4 regions of the Glutamicibacter ectropisis genome follow, and region 1 is predicted to be linked to each of the others. Evidence: riboswitches for the same ligand, from Rfam matches in the RefSeq annotation. Region 1 holds a riboswitch; each other region holds the start of a gene.
What was found. A riboswitch is a leader RNA that binds a small molecule or an ion and turns the genes downstream of it on or off. The one in region 1 is predicted to bind S-adenosylmethionine.
Positions count from the first base shown of each region.

Region 1 (3,416 bases):
CCAAGTATCTTTATTGGTCGGCGCTGATTTTTGCGGTAGGTACCGAAGTCAGTGCGGTGGGCGAATACATGCAGTATTGGTTCCCACAAATTTCGGGCCTTTGGTGGGTGGGCATTTTCTCTGCCGTCCTTCTGGCAGTGAATTTTTCCAGCGTGAAAGTTTTCGGAACCACGGAATACTGGTTCTCGGCGATCAAGGTTTTTGCGGTTCTTGCCTTCATTATCATTGCGCTGTGGCTGGTCTTCCACAATCCGCACGATCAGTTTGGGGTGCATAACTACAGCGCAGAGGGTGGTTTCTTCGCCAACGGACTATTCGGTACGTGGAGTGCGGTGATCGTAGCGATCTTCTCTTATATGGGCATTGAGGCCATCTCGATCGCAGCTGCTGAAGCCCATAATCCGAAACTTGCGGTGCGCAAGGCCTTCAAGGTTTCTTTCCTGAGACTCTTGCTGTTTTACGTATTCACCATGGCGCTGATCCTGGCTGTAGCTCCAACCAGCGAATTGATCTCCGGCGGTTCACCTTTTGTGACCGTGATGTCCCAGGTAGGTATTCCTTTTGCTGATTCAGTGCTGAATTTTGTATTGATCATTGCTGCGCTATCGGCCATGAATGCCCAGCTGTATGCCGCTACTCGGATGCTGCATTCCCTGGCTGATGCAGGTCACGCACCACACATGGCACATCGAACTAACCGCGCAGGAGCACCGGTCCATGCGGTATGGATGTCCGCCGGAGGTATCGCCGTGGCTGCGATTGTTTACGCGCTGGTGCCTGAGGGCGGGTTTGGCATCATGCTATCCCTAGCAACCTTTGGCGCCTTGGCTACCTGGCTCATGATCTTGTTGACCCATGTGTCTTTCAGGCGCAAAGTAAAGCAGGATCACGAGAGCCTAGAATTCAAGCTATTCGGGTATCCAGCAGCATCAATTGTTGGAGCGCTCCTGCTTGCCGCGCTGCTGGTGACCTCATTCTTTGTACCTCAATTCAAGTACACGCTGATTTTCGGAGTGCCCTTCGTTGCAGTGATGTCGCTACTGTACTGGCTGGTTTTCGCTACCAAGAAGCAGCACTCTGGCAAGGACACCGTTTAGGGGTGGCGTAATCGGAAGAAGGACGTTCCAGCAATTTCGTGGGCCCGAGGAACCAACAGGATTTTCAGGTGTGCGTTGAATTCTGCGTCGTTGACGGTTGCCGGATCTAAAACCTTATCCAACAGTTCTGGCTGTTCTGGTTCTAGATTCCACAGCTGTCCGTCAGCTGCAATGGTCAATTGACCGGTGGTGCGATCTTTCCAAAAGCGTGCGCTGATCCAGTCTGAGCTGAAGCGTGCAGAATTTTGGGGGAGTGCTAGTGGTTCTTGGGTAGAGCTTTGCATGGCAGCTAGGACCTTTTCACTTGTTGTTCTTGCCTGTGACGCTCTTGCATCCGAGGCCGCTTCTTCATCCGAACCACCCGCCGTACAACTGTGGGGTTGGTGTCTGATCAGTCGGAGCTTTGCTGAAACCACCATTTGGTGGTGTCAGCGATCAGAACTCGTGAAGTTGATTTCATGCTACAAAAACTTTGATGGGGGCTCAACGTTTTTCCTATGTCATGCAATGTGAGTTCATCTTTGCTTAGTGTTACCCGGCGTTGGTTGGCAGAGGAGAAACTGCACCGGCACTAAGATCGTAGGGTGCCAACTAGTTGGCTGACGCAAAGATTCTTCAAGGAGCGATAGTGGCCAAATTGTATTTCCGCTACGGTGCAATGAACTCTGGCAAGTCCACGAGTTTGCTTCAGGCTGCTTTTAACTATGAAGAACGTGGCCAGCGAATCCTTTTGGCTAAACCCGGCATTGATACCAAGGGTGAAAACTCGATTGTTTCACGGCTGGGGATCGAGCGTATTGTCGATTTCACCATCAGCCCCGAGGATAACGTTCGCGAGCAATTCGCCGTACAAAGTTCGGGAGATGACCCAGAAGCGCTAGTGACTCACGTGGATGCACCACCTGTGGCGTGCCTTTTGGTGGATGAAGCGCAATTCCTGACCCGCGAGCAGGTCGATGATCTTTTGCGCATCGCCGTATTGGATAACGTGCCGGTGCTGGCCTACGGAATCCGCACAGATTTCCGCACGCACGCATTCCCTGGTTCAGCTCGTCTAATGGAGCTTTCCCACTCTTTGGAAGAGCTGAAGACCATTTGCCGGTGCGGACGCAAGGCCATGTTTAATACCCGGCGGATTGGTGACACCGTAGTTTTTGATGGTGATCAGGTTGCCATCGATGGCGAAGACGTTTGGTACGAATCGCTGTGCGCCTCGTGCTACCTCGAAGCTTCCGGCGGAAAACTGAGCTAGTTCGCTATTATCCCCAAGTCACGAATCGATCACATCGATTACCTAATGACGAATCGTGTGCCAGACTCGGTACATGAGGATTCCGGTTGGGTTATCTATGGCCGCTATAGCCTTGCTGATGCTTTCTGCATGCGCGGGATTGATGCCGGATGGACAGCACGGATCTCAAGATATATTCGAAAGATCCAGAAATTCCGATCGGGCGCCGTCGGCTTTCCACGATGATGTTCCACGTGATTCTTGTGGCGAACTAACCCTTACTCAGGGGGAACAGATAGCGGCTGAAGCTCTTGACTGCATGGACGCTGCAGTAGGTAAGCGCAATGTCGAGTTGGCTGTTTCATCGCCAACTACTGAAGGGGAGCCGATCATAGTGTTTTACCGTACGAGTACGAATTCCGACGGTGTTGAGATTTTCGTCAACGGCGAGTACGACAAATTCGGTTCCAGGGACTGGTCTCATTCCGTGTGCCCAAAAACGATGACCCGCGTAGCCCTTGAGGGGTGCCAGGACTAATAACTTCCTGATGCAGCTCACCGCAAACCAATCATTAGAACCGTGAATAAGTCGAAGGAAACCAAAAATTGATCGCAGCTTCAGTAATTAGTTTGATCTTGGCCCTATTGTTCATCGGTGTATTCGAATGGGAACGTCAGGACAGAAAGAAAACCGGTTCCAAAGAGGACAAGTTCTTTGGCAATTGGGCGCTTGTAGCCTTCTGGATCTGCGCATTTTTCTTTGTGGTTTTTGCCCTTGGAGCGCTGAACGAGTGACCCGAGTGGTGGAATCACCCTTGGATTATTCGTTCGATGTTCGATACAGCTAGCTCATCGCGGATGCTTGAGATAGCGAAACCCCTTGTACGGCGGCAGTCGTCGAGACCGCGTAACTGATTTGTTAGTTAACCAGTCCAGCAACAGCACGTTGTAGAGCCCAGTCGAATCCGTCGGATATCGGTGAATCAACATCCAATTGCACTAGGTTCTGACGGAAGGCGACAGAGCCCAGAATGTGGTTGAGCAGGAGTTGCTGACCGTGGCGAGCATTCTCGGAAGACAGCCCGGCA
Region 1 covers NZ_CP125942.1:232,653-236,068, forward strand. Annotated here, with positions in the region: gene QMQ05_RS01130 (amino acid permease) at 1-1,097, shown strand, start outside; gene QMQ05_RS01135 (hypothetical protein) at 1,094-1,381, opposite strand; SAM riboswitch class IV at 1,402-1,547, opposite strand; gene QMQ05_RS01140 (thymidine kinase) at 1,726-2,349, shown strand; gene QMQ05_RS01145 (hypothetical protein) at 2,935-3,123, shown strand; gene QMQ05_RS01150 (TetR/AcrR family transcriptional regulator) at 3,248-3,416, opposite strand, start outside.

Region 2 (3,416 bases), 300 kb from region 1:
TGATAGCCGGCGAAGGCGGTGCTCCGGCGGTAGTAATGCGTAGGGGAGCATCAAGCTGATGGGCCAGAGGGGAGTCGGCAATAATGGAGCAAACTGTTGGTGCTCCGCACAGATGCGTTGTTCCTAAGTTTTCGATAGCGTCCCAGACTGGTTCTTCACGAACCCCGCGCAGGCACAAGTGGGTTCCTCCGGCGGCGGTGACGGCCCACGGGGTACACCAACCGTTGCAGTGAAACATGGGCAGGGTCCACAGGTATCGAGTTGCTGAGGTGAAGCCTTGATGGTGTGCTTCGCCCAATGAGTTCAAGTAGCTGCCACGGTGTGAGTAGAGTACGCCCTTGGGTTTGCCCGTAGTGCCCGAGGTGTAGTTCAAAGTTATTGGTGCCCGCTCATCGGCGATTGCGTAAGGAAGTTGTTCATCGCTGGCCGTGGCTAGGAGTTCTTGGAGCGTGCCATCAACGTCTACGTGAGGGCGCGCGCCGGTGTACTGGTCATCGGTGATTTCAATGAGTGCCTGCAGGGTCGGATTTTCCCGCCGCAGGTTTTTAGTGTTTTCTAGTAGTTCCGTGTCCGCAAACAATAGCTTCGCTTCGGAATGATCCATGATGTACTGCAGTTCATGGGCGGATAACCGGGTGTTGAGTGCGATGAGCACTCCGCCAGCTAGCGGTACCGCATAGTGTGCCATCAGCATTTCCGGGGTGTTCGGTGCCAGCACCGCCACCCGGTCACCGGGGTTGATGCGTTCGGCCAGGACCTGAGCGAAACGATGGACCAAGCCTTCGAATTCTCGATAGTTATAACTACGCGTGCCATGCACAATGGCAGTCTTCTTTGGATAAACCTCGGCGGAGCGTTCAAGGAAGCGCAACGGAGTTAGTTCGGAATGGTTGGCATGAATATTGACCATGGAGGCATCCTTCATTCATCTTCTCTGGCAACGGTGGCAGACAGTATTGGTGTGACCCGGAACACTGTAATCCTTATCCTTACATGAACCTCAGCGTCAAAGTTAGAAACGTAGTTTCATATCGGCGAGTGGATGAGAAATAGCGGTGACGGTTCGCGGATTGGTGAGGTCGGTGGTCTGTCATAAGTTAATGCGTTACGACTTACATCACATGGTCGATGACTACGAAAAGCCTTAGATGCGGGTGATTTCGCGAATAAAAGACTGTGCGGGATAGTCAAAGGGGTATCGATGTCGAATATTTTGTTGAATATTGCGATTTGCGAAGTCATTTGTTTGACGGTGCTTCGTCATGAGCCATATCGTTTTAAACAGAATCAAGAGCATCAGCTAAGAGCCCTGGCTTGCTGATCGGCAACCCTCTCAACGGTAGTGGGGTGCTCCAGGTGAGGATTCGGTTCTGCACTAAATGGTGTCGGAACAAGTACCGCGCACGGCGTGAAACCTCAGTGGGAACTAGTTCGGTTCATCCCGAATCACAACGTCCACTGGGTCTGGCGCAGTGGGCAAGACCCGAAGGAATCGAGCCATGTCATTAAATCGTGAACTTGACCCGTTATCGTTGCGTAAGGTTTTCGCTCAGCACCCCTCAGGTGTTGCTGCTCTGTGTGCAAAGATTGACGGTGTTAAGACCGGAATCGTTGCATCGTCATTCACTGTCGGAGTTTCACTGGAACCTGCATTGGTAATGTTTGCAGTCCAGAAGTCGTCTAATACGTGGCCGAAACTGCGTGCCGCTAGCCATATTGGGGTTTCGGTGCTCAGTGATCAGAATGATGGCGTGTGCGCGCAGATTGCTTCGAAGAACGGTGACCGTTTCCGTGGTATCAATACCGTGACCTCTGAAGAGGGCGCACTATTTGTCGAAGAGTCCACCTTGTGGCTGGAGACCTCAATTTACAACGAAGTTGAAGCAGGAGATCACTGGGTTGTGCTTTTGGAGGTGCATGGGCATCACGTATCGCAGCACTCCCCACAGATCTTCCATGATTCTCGATTTCATTCCATCCCAGTTCCTGAGCTCGTCTAACCCCTCCGGTAAGTAGCTTGCGCGAGGCTCGGTGCGGATCACAACAGTGATCCCCACCGAGCCTTGTTGATTATTGAGCACGTTGAACCCGGCAAAGGGTTATCCACGGTGCGAACGAGGGAACCGACGCAAAAATGTGGACTACTGTTCATCTGGGGTTGATCCAGTTCAATTTAAAGCTGGTGACTAAGTCTTTTGTGATCATGGGTGTATCCACATGTTTATCCACACACTTGTGGGTAGATTGTGTGGAACCGTGTATAAAAGGCGAAAAACCCTGAATTTCGGGCATTTTTGCTTGTTGATAACTTCTGGGGACATAGCGTTATCTTCAATAAAATAACTTTCTGTCCACAACTGTGACAACGTATAATGCCTAGTCAGTAGCTAGTAATGATTAAAATATGGCGGTAATCCACAGAGTTCTCCCCAGATAGTAAACAGGCTAATCCACAAGTGAGAGTGCGTTATGCACAGAAGCTGTGGATAATGAGGTTTACGTGGCTAAATATCAGCCCTACTGTTGGCCTTGGGACAGAAATATCCACAGACGTTTTCCATCAAACTGTCGGTATCAACTGACAAGATGAAACGTGGCCGCCTGGCATGGAAGATCTTTCCCAGTGCGGTCAAGAGGGGATGGAAGTGTCTGCAATGAGTGCTGAGCCGGTTTACGAGGGACGAGAATCCGACGCAGGGCGCAAACCGCCGCAGGATGTCGAAGCTGAAATGTCTGTGCTCGGCGGCATGATGCTATCCAAGGACGCCATCGCCGACGTTGTGGAGGCGTTGCGAGGAACCGACTTCTACCGTCCGGCCCACGAATCCATTTACGAAGCCATCATCGACTTGTACGGTCGAGGCGAACCTGCCGATGCCGTGACCGTGGCTGACCTACTGACCAAGCGTGGCGAAATTTCCCGCGTAGGCGGTGCCGCGTACCTTCACAACCTTATTCAGCAGGTACCTACCGCAGCTAACGCTGGCTACTATGCAGAAATCGTGCGCGAACGCGCCGTGCTGCGTCGCCTCGTTGATGCCGGAACGCGCATTGTCCAAATGGGCTACTCACCCGACGGTGAAGTTGATGCCATCGTTAATGAAGCGCAGGCCGAGGTCTACAAAGTTGCAGAAAACCGCAGCAGCGAAGACTACGTACGCCTTTCGGACATTATCGAAGGCACTGTCGATGAAATCGAAAACGCCGCCAACGCAGGAGATGGCATCACCGGTGTCCCTACCGGATTCTACGAATTCGACGAACTGACCCAGGGCCTGAAGGGTGGGCAGATGATCATCATCGCTGCCCGTCCTGCAGTAGGTAAATCAACCTTCGCGTTGGACTTCGCCCGCTCTGCAGCCATTAAGAACAACATGGCTACCGTCTTCTTCTCCTTGGAAATGGGTCGCAATGAA
Region 2 covers NZ_CP125942.1:3,539,556-3,542,971, reverse strand. Annotated here, with positions in the region: gene QMQ05_RS16655 (long-chain-fatty-acid--CoA ligase) at 1-910, opposite strand, end outside; SAM riboswitch class IV at 1,286-1,403, shown strand; gene QMQ05_RS16650 (flavin reductase family protein) at 1,500-2,000, shown strand; gene dnaB (replicative DNA helicase) at 2,655-3,416, shown strand, end outside.
Region 2: another riboswitch for S-adenosylmethionine. It lies ahead of QMQ05_RS16650 (flavin reductase family protein); the one in region 1 lies ahead of QMQ05_RS01135 (hypothetical protein).

Region 3 (3,416 bases), 460 kb from region 1:
ACCAGGGTCAATCGTCCACCGGGATTTTCGCCCAGCTGCGCACTGCTAAGAAGCACATATCAACCACAGGAAAAGGAAACAGTAACTCATGAGCCAGCGCATTCACCTCAACGCCTTCGACATGACCTGCGTGAGCCATCAGAGCCCGGGACTGTGGCGCCATCCGCAGAATCGAGCCGATGAATACAACACCCTGGAATATTGGGTGGAGCTGGCGCAAACCCTAGAACGCGGTGGTTTTGATGCGTTGTTCTTGGCCGACGTCTTGGGCATTTATGATGTGTACCAAAACTCCAGTGGCCCAGCCCTATTAGATGCTGATCAGGTTCCATTGAATGATCCGTTCATGCAAGTTTCCGCGATGGCCGCGGCTACCAAGAACCTTGGCTTTGCGGTGACTAGTGCGCTGACCTATGAACAGCCTTATGCGTTAGCCCGTAAATTCTCTTCCTTAGATCACCTCACCCGTGGCCGGGTTGGCTGGAATGTGGTGACGAGCTATCTGGAGTCGGCGGCACGAAATTTGGGGATGACCCGCCAGCTAGATCATGATGCACGCTACGACATTGCCGATGAATTCATGGAAGTGGTCTACAAGCTTTGGGAAGGCTCCTGGGAAGAGGGAGCAGTCGTCAAGGACCGGGAACGTGGGATCTACACCGATCCGAGCAAGGTGCACCCGATTAACCATCAAGGTCAGCACTTCAATGTCCCGGGCATTCACCTTTCAGAGCCATCGATTCAGCGTACGCCGGCGATTTTCCAGGCAGGTGCCTCATCTCGTGGTCGTCGCTTCGGTGCACAACATGCCGAAGGGATCTTCCTGAACTCCATTAATACTGCCGTCACCCGCAGGCAGACCGATGCGATCCGTGACGAATTTGAAGCGGTGGGCCGGCCTCGAAATGCTGCAAAAATTTATGCCCTGATGACGACGGTGGTGGCTGATTCAGATGCGCAGGCAGAAAAGCTTTACCGTGAGTACCAGTCCTATGCCTCACGTGAAGGGGCTATGACCTTCTATGGCGGATGGTCAGGTTTGGATTTGAGCCAGTACGCGGTGGATGAAGAACTGAAATATCTGGAGACCAACGCGGCCCGCTCCGCCCTGTCGATTTTTACCACCGCGAACCCAGAACAGAAGTGGACACCGAATTCGATTGCCGACTACCTCGGCGTGGGTGGCATCGGCCCGGTCCTGGTGGGTTCGGCCGAAACAGTGGCCGATGAAATTGAGCGTTGGGTGGATGAGTCCGGGCTGGACGGAATCAACCTGGCCTACGCCATCACCCCGGGATCCTTCGAGCAATTCACCGACTTGGTGGTTCCGGAGCTACGCAAGCGTGGACGAACCTGGGCCGGCTATGAAGGGAATACGCTGCGCGAATATTTGGCCGGAGAAGGACAACGACGAGTTGCTGACGATCACCCGGCAGCGGCCTACCGTGGGGCTTATGCTGGCCAAGCTTCCGCAGCAGATTCCAAGGCTAGTCAAATCCCAGAGGCTGTTTTAGGCGCCAAATGACATATGAGTAAATATGACGGAATTTTATTACCGTTTCAGAGCGGTGAACGTGTCGAAAAATGACGATGTTCCGTCCTGTGACCTCGTGACTTCCGCCAGCCATCGCGCGGTGATTCACTGAAAGAACACACCATCCAGAGCGGCTGAGAGACCTGGCTCCGCGACGCCGCAGCAAACCTGCATCCCGCAGTAAGTGCTAACGCCAGGTTCGATGGATCTGCAGAAAATTCTGCGTCCTTCGGAATCCACAGTCCTAAGGAGAACGAAGATGACGGTTATCAGTACCCAGCTACCGCGCGTGCCTTACACCGGCACCGCCGATGAAGCCGAGCTTAATCACTGGCGCGAGATCGCACAAAAGGTCGCCGACCAGCTGGCTACCGACGCCCTAGAACGCGACCGCAAGAATGCTCAGCCCTTCGCTGAGGTGCAGTTACTGCGTGAAGCTGGCTTGTTGAACCTGCTGGTGCCGACCGAATTTGGTGGCGCCGGGGCACACTGGGAGACCGCCTTTGAAGCGGTCCGCATCTTGGCAACGGCCGATGGCTCAATTTCTCAGCTGCTGGCCTACCACTACGTGAACCAGTCGGGCATTGCCTTCTACGCGGCGCCTGAAACCCAAGCCCAGTGGTGGCAGCGCACCGTTGAGGGCGGCTGGCTGTGGGGCGATTCGGTCAACCCGGTTGATCCCACGTTGACCCTCGTGCCTGAGGGTGATGGCTTCCGCCTCAATGGTGCCAAGCGGTTCTCCACCGGTTCCGGGGTAGGCGAGGTTATCGTCATCAACGCGGAAGTCACCGAGGGCGAACGCAAGGGCCAGGTGCTGGCCTTCATCATCGACCGTGACCGTGAGGGCCTAGAAATCGTTGATGACTGGGACTACCTAGGCCAGCGACTGAGTGCGTCGAACTCGCTGAAGTATCACAATGTACGCATCGAGCCGACTGATCTTCTTGGTGAAGTCACCGATGAGCCGGTCTCGACCCTACTGACCCCGGGCATCCAGCTGGCCTTCGCGAACTTCTACCTGGGTATTGCTGAGGGTGCCTTGGCCCGTGGCAAGCAGATCTTGTTGGGGCGCAAGAACGCGTGGCTGTTCTCGCAGGCTGAGACCTATTCCCAGGATCCAATCTTCCAGCGCACCGTGGGTGAGCTCAAGGCACGAACTGCTGCCGTGGCAGCGTTGACCGAAAAGCTGGGCCGCAAATTTGATGCACTGCTCTCCAAGGCAGGGGAGGTGACGCAGCCCGAGCGTGCGGCGTTGGCTGTTGAGATTGCTGAAGCGAAGGTGGTGTCCACCGAGGTAGGCGTTGAGGTGGCCAACCGGATCTTTGAAGTCACCGGATCGTCGTCGACTGCGAACAGTGTTGGCCTAGACCTGTTCTGGCGCAATGTGCGCACCCACTCACTGCACGACCCGGTGGACTACAAGAAGATTGAGGTCGGCGCGTACTTCCTCCGCGGAGAATCTCAGCCACTGTCGCTGTACACCTAAAAACTTTTCTACAGATAGGAAACTGAGATGACTGTACTTGCCACAGGTAATCGGTTGAACCAGCTCAAAGCCCGTTTCGCCCCTCTCTTTGAACAGATCGCGGACGGCGCTGCCGAACGTGACCGCAGCGGTGAACTGCCCTATGAACAGGTTGCCCAGCTGGCTGCCGCCGGGTTCGGCGCGATCCGTGTCCCTGAATCTCATGGTGGGGCAGGGGCCACGCTTCCCGAGCTCTTTGAACTCTTTGTTGATCTGGCCGCCGCCGATTCAAATATTGCCCAAGCGCTGCGCGCGCACTTCGCTTTTGTGGAAGACCGACTCATTGCCACCCCGGGCCCGGGACGCGATAAGTGGTTGGCACGCTTTGTTGATGGCGAATTGGTGGGCAACTCTTGG
Region 3 covers NZ_CP125942.1:3,377,725-3,381,140, reverse strand. Annotated here, with positions in the region: gene QMQ05_RS15880 (ABC transporter permease) at 1-92, shown strand, start outside; gene QMQ05_RS15875 (LLM class flavin-dependent oxidoreductase) at 89-1,525, shown strand; SAM riboswitch class I at 1,653-1,743, shown strand; gene QMQ05_RS15870 (acyl-CoA dehydrogenase family protein) at 1,794-3,020, shown strand; gene QMQ05_RS15865 (acyl-CoA dehydrogenase family protein) at 3,048-3,416, shown strand, end outside.
Region 3: another riboswitch for S-adenosylmethionine. It lies ahead of QMQ05_RS15870 (acyl-CoA dehydrogenase family protein); the one in region 1 lies ahead of QMQ05_RS01135 (hypothetical protein).

Region 4 (3,416 bases), 490 kb from region 1:
CGCAGAATTCCTCGGCTACGCCCGGCAGGTGCTCGAGCAGGTGGAGCTTCTTGAGCACCGCTACCTCGGCCGCCCCGCCGCGCGGCGGCTGCTGGGTGTCTCAACCCAGCACTACTCCTTTTCGGTGGACGCCTTTGTGCGTATGGTCCAGGCCAGTGGTGCCGCGGAATACCAATTTTCGCTGCGTGAGACCCGCACCGAAGAGATCATCGAGGATGTGCGCACCCTGCGCAGTGACATCGGGATTCTCTACCGCAACGACTTCAACCGGAAGGTCATCGACAAGCTGCTGCGCGAATCTCGGCTGGTCTTCCACCCGCTGTTCTTGGCCGATCCGCATATTTTCATCTCGCGCAGCAACCCACTGGCCGCCCGCGATCAGGTCACCCTCGAAGACCTCGAAGATCTACCCCGACTGACCTTCGACCAGGGGGCAAGTAACTCTTTTTACTTCGCCGAAGAGGTCCTCTCCACCCGCTCAAGCCAGCGCGAAATTCAGGTCTCGGACCGTGCCACGATCTTCAACCTCATGATCGGTTTGGGCGGGTACACGATCTCCACCGGCATCATCAGCGACGAGCTGGATCCCTCCATCGTGGCCATCCCGCTGGCCATCGACGAGCGCATCGAGATCGGTTGGATCAACCACGCCGCCATTCCGCTGACCGATCAGGCCCAGCGCTACCTGCAAGAGGTCCGTGCGGTGGTTCAAAGCTTCGGAGTTCAGGTACTCGGCTAGGCCCCAAATCTGTAACAGTGTGTCACCGCTGGGTGCTTAGTTGTCACAAAGTTGAGGAAGATCCTTGGAATCTCGGGAATTCTCATCTTGATCACGCGTCATAAAGGGTCGTTAGTGTCCGCGTCATGATGACAAGTAGACGACATATGAAGCGTCACGACCTTGTATGAAGCGTCAGCGCCGATAGCGCTTGCACGCTGTGAGGCCCATGCCCAACCATGGAAGAACAACCCATCAAGAGCGACTAAGAGATCTGGCTCGTTGACGTCGCAGCAACCATCGGGAAACCGAAAGGTGCTAAAGCCAGGAACGATGGAGCAGTTCCGAACCCCGCATCAGCGTGGGCCTTGTGCCAAACACGATGCACTTCGGTCCTCCCTCGTGATCAAGAAACGAGAAGGAGCTATGAGCCAAGGAACCGACGCGGTCCACGCAGGATATCGCCCGAGCGGAGAGTTCCGCCCGATGCTACCTCCACTGCACAATTCCGCAGCGTACCAATTTGAATCCCACGGCGAAGCCATCGAAAAGTTCGCGCTGCGCCAATCCGGCTTCACCTACTCACGCACCGGCAACCCCACCGTTTCCATCCTCGAACAACGAGTAGCCGCACTGGAAGGCGGAGCCCACGCGGTCGCCACCGCCACCGGCCAATCCGCGGTGGCCCTGTCCCTACTGGCCCTGACCCAGGGACCCAAACACATTGTGGCTTCCTCCTCGCTCTACGGTGGCACCGTTGATCTGTTCACCGACACCTTCGCCGACTTCGGTATCCGCGTCACCTTTGTTGACCAGGCCGATCATGCCGCTTGGGGTAACGCTATTCAGGAAGACACCCGCGCGTTCTTCCTCGAATCCGTGTCCAACCCACTGTGTACCGTGGCTGACCTACCAGCCATTGCCGCCATCGCCCACGAACACAACATCCCGGTAGTCGTGGATAACACCCTGGCCACCCCAGTGAACGTCAAGCCGCTAGATTTCGGCGCCGACATTGTGGTGCACTCAGCCACCAAGGGATTAGCCGGACACGGTTCGGTCCTCGGCGGTGTGGTGGTGGACTCCGGCACCTTCGACTTCTCCAATACGGTGCGCTGGCCACAAATCTCCGCCCCACGAGCACGCCTGAACAACACCTCACTGCTCGAACGCCACGGTGCCGGCGCCTATACGATGCTGGTGCGTTCCAAATTCCTGCACGATCTGGGCCCAACCCTGGCCCCGGCCAGCGCCCAGAGCATCCTCACCGGAATCGAAACCCTGCCGGTGCGCGCCGCCCACGTGCATCGCAGCATCACCACCCTGATCGACAAGCTCTCTTCCCACCCGGGCATTGCGGCCATCCACCACCCGTCCTTATCCAGTCACCCAAGTTTTGAACTGGCGGCAACGATCACCCCGAACGGCACCGGCTGTGTACTTGCCATTGAACTGGCCGACCCCTCACTGGTCTCCCCGGTGATCGACGGGCTGAGCCTGATCTCCCTGGCCGCGAACGTGGGCGATACCCGCACCATGATTTCGCATCCGGCCACCATGACGCACTGCCGGCTCACCGAAGAACAATTGGTCGCCGCCGGACTAAACACCTCCACCCTGCGCCTGTCGGTAGGGCTCGAAGACCCGGCCGACCTGTTGGCAGATCTTACCCAGGCCCTGGATCTGGCATTGGTCCTAGCCCCACAAACTCAAGGAGCATGAGATGACTGGCTTCAACACTCAGGCCGTACACGCCGGCCAGCACAAAGACCCACATACCGGGGCCGTGGTCCCACCGATCTACCAAACCAGCACCTTCATCCAAGACGGTATTAACGTGCTGCGTTCCGGGCACGAATACTCCCGAGGCTCCAACCCCACCCGTGATGGCTTCCAAGAACAGCTCACCGCACTTGAAGGTGGTGCAGCCGGGTTCGCCTTCGCTTCGGGCATCGCCGCCGAAGACGCCCTCTTGCGTGCCGTGCTTGAACCGGGCGATCACATCATCCTCGGCGCCGACGGCTACGGTGGCACCAACCGGTTGATCTCCAAACTACACAGCAAATGGGGCATCACCTCTTCTGCGGTAGACATCACCAACCTGGATTCGGTGCGCGCCGCGGTACAGCCGAACACCGCACTGCTCTGGGTGGAGACTCCCTCCAACCCACTACTGGGCATCGCCGATCTTTCCGGGTGGGCCACCATTGCCCGCGAGAACGGTGCCCTGCTGGTGGTGGATAATACCTTCGCCACTCCTTATCTACAGCGCCCACTGGATTTTGGTGCGCACGCGGTGGTTCACTCCACCACCAAATACATTGGCGGGCACTCCGATGTGCTCGGTGGTGCGGTGATTCTCGCCGATCATCACTTCCGCGGCCAATCCCTGGCCGAAGCGGTGGGCTATCAGCAGTTCGCCGGGGGAGCGGTGGCCGGCCCGCAGGATTCCTATCTGGCCGCGAGGGGGCTCAAAACCCTGGGCCTGCGCATGGAACGCCACTGCGCTTCAGCCCAAGCACTGGCCCACTGGCTTGATGCCCGCCCCGAGGTCACCCGTGTCTACTATCCCGGTCTCACCTCCCACCCCGGGCACGAACTGGCCGCCCGCCAGCAGCGCGGATTTGGTGGCATCGTCTCGGTCGCGTTAAAAGATGAAGCCGCCGCCCGCGCCTTCGCCCAGTCCATGGAGTACTTC
Region 4 covers NZ_CP125942.1:722,677-726,092, forward strand. Annotated here, with positions in the region: gene QMQ05_RS03345 (LysR family transcriptional regulator) at 1-739, shown strand, start outside; SAM riboswitch class I at 968-1,058, shown strand; gene QMQ05_RS03350 (O-acetylhomoserine aminocarboxypropyltransferase/cysteine synthase family protein) at 1,145-2,440, shown strand; gene QMQ05_RS03355 (cystathionine gamma-synthase) at 2,442-3,416, shown strand, end outside.
Region 4: another riboswitch for S-adenosylmethionine. It lies ahead of QMQ05_RS03350 (O-acetylhomoserine aminocarboxypropyltransferase/cysteine synthase family protein); the one in region 1 lies ahead of QMQ05_RS01135 (hypothetical protein).